2 regions of the Rhodococcus sp. Eu-32 genome follow, and region 2 is predicted to be linked to the other one. Evidence: predicted binding sites of a transcription regulator. Region 2 holds the regulator's gene; the other holds the start of a gene.
The links. The regulator LexA, encoded in region 2, represses DNA repair genes until DNA is damaged. The targets are predictions, from matches to a motif close to CGAACANNTGTTCG.
Positions count from the first base shown of each region.

Region 1: a site for LexA is predicted at 1,894-1,907, ahead of DK926_RS19900 (error-prone DNA polymerase). Genes of this name have one in related genera too.

Region 1 covers NZ_QGNK01000018.1:7,660-10,787, reverse strand. Annotated here, with positions in the region: gene DK926_RS19905 (MMPL family transporter) at 1-1,787, opposite strand, end outside; gene DK926_RS19900 (error-prone DNA polymerase) at 1,928-3,128, shown strand, end outside.
Region 2 covers NZ_QGNK01000030.1:16,398-19,525, forward strand. Annotated here, with positions in the region: gene nrdR (transcriptional regulator NrdR) at 1-262, opposite strand, end outside; gene DK926_RS24495 (hypothetical protein) at 438-770, opposite strand; gene lexA (transcriptional repressor LexA) at 1,054-1,845, shown strand; gene DK926_RS24505 (acyl-CoA dehydrogenase family protein) at 2,012-3,128, opposite strand, start outside.

The DNA.
Region 1 (3,128 bases), on a different contig from region 2:
ACGACGGCGAGGATGAGGACGACGAAGGTCGCTTCGAGCGGTGCGGGCGTCACCCCGAGTAGTTCGGCACCATGTCCTTCCTGGAACACCCAGGTCAGCACTCCGAACGTCGCGCCGAGGCTGAGTCCGGCCATGAGCACGGCCTTGATCGGCAGCACGATCGAGCCGAAGGCGAGGAACAACAGGATCAGGGTGGAGATCACCATGATCGCGATCATCGCGGGTAACCACGTCGCGATCGCGGCGTTCCCGTCGTCGGTCAAGGCCCTGTTGCCGCCGACCAGGATCTCGGTGCCCTCCGGCGGTGTGATGTCGCGCAGTCCTTGCACTGCAGCGCTTTGCGATTCGGCTTCGGTCCGTCCGTCCGCCGGTTCGCTGTACGTTGCCTGTAGAACGACGACGTCGTCGGTCGATCCACGGAACTGGACGTTGCCGATGCCGTCGACCTCTCCGGCTTCGCGGGTGACCTCGGCGATCGGTGAGCCCTGCGGTTTCGTGCCGTCGGTGCCACGAAGGACGACGACTGCGCCTTCGCCGGTGGACGGGAACTCGCTGCTGAGGGTTTCGACGGCGACGCGTGCCGGGTCGTGTTCGGGCAGCGCGGTGTAGTCGACCTCGCCGAGCGTCACCTTCAGGATCGGCGCGGACAACACGAGCAGTCCGGCGACGATGACGGTCGCGACGATGCCGGGCTTGCGCATCACCCGGGTGACGACGCCTCCCCAGAACTTCTGTGCGCGTGCGTCGCCCCGATCGGAGGCGGTCTTGCTCCACGTCAACGAGTTGATTCGCGGCCCGAGGATCGCGAGCAGGGCGGGCACGGCCGTCAGCGACAGAACTGCGGCGCCCGCGACGGCGGCCATCGCGCCGAAGCCGAGTGATTTGACGACCGGTTGCGGGAACACCAGCATGCCCGCGAACGCGCAGATCAGGAGCAGACCGGAGAAGACGATCGTTCGTCCCGCGGTCAGAACGGTGCGCACGGTCGCGTCGGCCGGGGTCTTGCCGTCGCGCATCTCTTCTCGGAATCTGCTGACGATGAACAGGCCGTAGTCGATGGCGAGACCGAGACCGAGCAGCGATGCGACGTTGATCGAGAACGAGCTCACCTCGGTGATCGTCGTCAGCACGTGCAGAATCGTCAGAGCGGTGACGACGCTGAGAATGCCGACGAACACCGGGACCGCCGCGGCGACGACACCGCCGAAGATCACGATGAGCAGGACGAGCGTGATCGGGATTGCGATGGCCTCGGAGCGAACCAGATCGCTCTGCAGCGTCGTGCTGAACGAGACGCCGACGACCGAGCCCCCGGCGAACTGCGAGGTCACCCCTGGCACTTCGAGCTGCGGCGGAAGCTGACCGAACGTCGAGAACGTGACACCCGAGTTCGAGCCGAGCGTGACGGTGGCGAGTGCCTTCGTTCCGTCGTTCGAGACCAGAAGCTCTTTGGCTGCCGGGTTCTCCGCCGTCCAGTACGACGTGACGTTCTGAACGGTGTACTTGCTCTGGAAGTCGTTCAACACGGCCTCGACCTCGGGGCCGATGTCGTCGATGGTCTTGCCCTCGGGCGGGGTGTAGATGGCCACGATGTCGGGTGTCTGTTGTCCGAGTCCCGATACGAGTGAGCTCACCTGGGCTGCTTCGCTACCGGGATCGATGAAGCCGCCTTCGCTGAGCTTGCCGAACACCCCGAGTCCCCAGATGCCACCGAGTGCGACGAGGACGACGGCGATGGTGAGCACCCATCGCTTCCTGGCCACGACGAATGAAGCCCAACGTGTCACTCGAGATCTCCGGATCTGGTCGAAGGGGGCCGCGCATGTGTTCCGGGCGAGCCTATCGGTGCCGCGAGCCGACAATTGATTCGTGTCGGTGGCTCGAGGTGTAATGGGAACATACGTTCGAACACTGACCGGAGGTGCACATGGGTTGGAACGACGGCCCACCCACGTGGTCGGAGATGGAACGTGTGCTGTCGGGCCGCCCGGCGCGGCCGGTGCCCGAGGTCGTCGGCGACGGCGGCGACAGTCCGGCGTGGTCGCGTAAACGCGAAGCATACGAGAACGAGGTGACACGCCCGGCGGTGTCGACGACGGCGTACGCGGAACTGCACGCTCACTCTGCTTTCAGTTTCCTCGACGGCGCGAGCCAGCCGGAGGTGATGGTCGAAGAGGCGGTGCGGCTGGGCCTGGAGGCCATCGCGATCACCGATCACGACGGTTTCTACGGTGTGGTGCGTTTCGCCGAGGCAGCCAAAGCGCTCGGCATCGGGACGATCTTCGGGGCCGAGCTGTCCCTGGGCACGGCGCGGTCTCGCGCGGGAGAGCTGGATCCGGACGGTTCCCATCTGTTGGTCCTGGCCAGGGGACAGGAAGGGTATCGACGGCTGTCACGCGAGATCGCGGCGGCGCATCTGCGCGGTGGCGTCAAAGGCAAACCGCAGTACGACATCGACGGCTTGTCCGACGCCGCGGGCGGGCATTGGCAGATTCTCACCGGGTGCCGCAAGGGTCATGTTCGACGAGCCCTGGATACCGGGGGCCTGTCGGCAGCCGACGCGGCGTTGGCCGACCTCGTCGACCGGTTCGGTGCGGACCGTGTCAGTGTCGAGCTCACCCATCACGGCATTGCGGAGGACGACGAGCGCAACGACGCCCTCGCACAACTGGCACGTGGATACGAGCTCCCGATCGTCGCGACGACGGCTGCTCACTATGCGACACCCGACAGCGGCCGACTCGCGATGGCGATGGCCGCGGTTCGCGCTCGCAGCAGTCTCGACGACGCGTCCGGGTGGCTCGCTCCGACCGGGGGCACGCATCTGCGATCCGGGGCGGAGATGGCACGGTTGTTCGCGCATCACCCCGGCGCCGTGCGTGGCGCGGTCGAACTCGGGCGCGAGTGTGTGTTCGATCTTCGCCTGATCGCGCCGAAGCTCCCGCCGTTCGACGTGCCACCGGGGCATACCGAAATCAGCTATCTACGGGCACTGTCGTTCGACGGCGCTGCCCGCAGGTACGGTACGCGGCAACAGCATCCGTCCGCCTACGCGCAGATCGAGTACGAACTCGACATCATCGAACGGCTGCAGTTTCCCGGCTACTTCCTCGTCGTGCACGACATCG
Region 2 (3,128 bases):
CCTGCTGAGCCAGGAGGTTCAACGCGTCGTTGTCGACATCCCGGCCCTGGCACGCGCGCCGCACACCTTTGACGACCTTCTCGCGGCTGAACGGCTCGGTGACGCCGCTGCGCTTCACGACCGCGAGGACCGCTGTTTCGACGGTGGTGAACCGACGACCGCATTCCGGGCACGACCGACGCCGACGAATCGCCTGGCCTTCGTCCGCCTCGCGGGAATCCACCACGCGCGAATCAGGGTGCCTGCAGAACGGGCAATGCATGTCGGAGCCTCCGTCGTAGCCGATGCACTCCCCGCCATCACCGGTCGAACGCGGAGGACCCGTGAAACACCTAGGACGCACGGGAGGTGCAGGCTCCGAGAATACTCGGAGCGCTACGTGCTGAACTCGATCACCCGTCTGGGACGGAAAGCCGACCACCGGCGACATGACGAGATCATTCTCCCGTGGCCGACGGTACGACGTGCTCCACCGATTGACTGGGCGGCTGCGACGCCGGTTCGAGCTGCCCCGCGCGGAGGTTGGCGAGCCCGACCAGCGCGAGGATCACCACTGCGGTACCCACGACGCCTGCCACGGTGGCCTGCCACGAGATCGACTGATCGGAACGGCGTTCTTCGACGCACGAGTCCGCGTACGCACCCATCGACGACGGCTGATGTGCCGACGGGGCCGAGTGCACGTAGCGACGTCGCGCGGGCGTTGCGCGTCGACGGGAGGGACGCGCGACCGGGCGGACCACCCGAGGGTCTGAAACCGTGATGCTCATCGAGATCTCCACTGCTGTCGACGATGATCGAACACTTGCCTTCGTTCCATTCGATCAGGCGTTCGATGAACGCTTGTTCGAAGTTCTATCACGCGGGTCCGACAAAGTCAGTAGAAAATGCGACACGGATCGAACAGATGTTTGATCGAACAGCGTCGACGGGCTAGATTCGTGTCAGAAACCACACGTCACACCGGCACCACTCGAAATGGCGTCACAGAACCACAGGCGACAGCCACACCAGCATCGGCAACGCACGCCGAGACGGCAGGAGGATGCACGTATGAAGGACGAGACCTCGTCAGGGTCTACACCGGCACCGAAGTCCGCCGGATCCAGGTCTGCCGGCAAGAGTTCGGCGGGCAAGCCTGCCGCCGTGCCGACGGCGAAGGCCTTCGAAGGAGAAGGCACCGACATCAACGCGGGGCTCACGGAGCGTCAGCGCAAGGTACTCGAGGTCATTCGCGCATCGGTCACCGAGCGCGGGTACCCGCCGAGCATCCGTGAGATCGGTGACGCGGTCGGTCTGACGTCGACGTCGTCGGTCGCCCATCAGCTGCGGACGCTCGAACGCAAGGGATTCCTGCGCCGTGACGCGAACCGTCCCCGTGCGGTGGATGTTCGCGGACTCGACGAGGTGCAGGCCGATCACGCAGCCGCCGTCGCCGACGGTTCGGCTGCCGCCGAGGATCAGCTGCCGACACCCACGTTCGTGCCCGTCCTCGGACGTATCGCCGCCGGTGGCCCGATTCTCGCCGAGGAAGCCGTCGAGGACGTCTTTCCGCTGCCCCGCGAACTCGTCGGCCAGGGGTCGTTGTTCCTTCTCAAGGTCGTCGGCGAGTCGATGATCGACGCCGCGATCTGCGACGGCGACTGGGTGGTCGTACGGCAGCAGAGCGTGGCCGACAACGGCGACATCGTCGCGGCGATGATCGACGGCGAGGCCACCGTGAAGACGTTCAAGCGGTCGAAGGGCGATATCTGGCTCATGCCGCACAACCCATTGTTCGAACCCATTCCGGGCAACGACGCCGCAATCCTGGGCAAGGTCGTCACCGTGATGCGCAAGCTCTGATTCCACGAACGACGAAGCCCGCGTCCACCGAGGTCGTACTCGGTGAGCGCGGGCTTCGTGCTGTCGTCCGGGCCGCATCCCGGCCGGAGCGAATGTGGCCTTCCGGTCACTCGGAGTGACCGAATGTCACCCTCGGCCGGGAAAGAGAAAGGACGGGAAGGCGGAACTACAGGTCCAGCCCGCGCCCGATGATCTCCTTCATGATCTCGGTGGTGCCGCCGTAGATCGTCTGGACGCGTGAGTCCATGTACGCCTTGGCGATCGGGTATTCCTTCATGTAGCCGTAGCCGCCGTGCAGCTGCAGGCACCGATCGATCAGCTTGACCTGGTTCTCGGTCGTCCACCACTTGGCCATCGCAGCTTCCTGCACCGTCAGCGTTCCGGCGTTGAGCAGTTCGATGAACTTGTCGACCATGATGCGGGTCGCCGTGGTCTCGGTGGCCAGTTCGGCCAGTACGAAGCGGGTGTTCTGGAACTTGCCGATCGACTTGCCGAACGCCTTGCGGTCGCGGCAGTACTGAATTGTCATGTCGAGCGCGGACTCCATGGCGGCGGCAGCGACGACGGCGATGGACAGTCGCTCCTGCGGGAGGTTCTGCATGAGGTAGATGAAGCCCATGCCTTCTTCGCCGAGCAGGTTCGCAGCAGGCACTCGAACGTCGGTGAAGCTGAGTTCGGCGGTGTCCTGCGCCTTCATGCCGATCTTGTCGAGATTGCGGCCGCGTTCGAAGCCGGGCATGTCCCGTTCGACGACGAGCAGGCTGAAGCCCTGCGCGCCCTTGTCCGGATCGGTGCACGCGACGACGATGACGATGTCGGCGTTGATTCCGTTGGTGATGAACGTCTTCGACCCGTTCAGCACCCACTCGTCACCGTCACGAACGGCTTTGGTCTTGATGCCCTGCAGGTCGCTGCCGGTGCCGGGCTCGGTCATCGCGATCGCGGAAATCAGTTCGCCCGAACAGAATCCGGGCAGCCACCGCTTCTTTTGCTCCTCGTTGGTGAGCTTGATCAGGTACGGCGCGACGACGTCGTTGTGCAGTGTGAAGCCGATGCCGCTGTAGCCACCCCTGGTCGTCTCCTCGGTGACGATGGAGTTGTACCGGAAGTCCTCGACTCCCCCGCCGCCGTACTCCTCGGGCACGGCCATACCGAGAAAGCCTTGCTTTCCGGCTTCGACCCACACGTCACGGTCGACGATGTTCTGCTCTTCCCACGTCGCGTGATTCGGAGCGACGTGTTGTTCGAGGAACTTGCGGTACGACTCGCGGAAGAGATCGTGC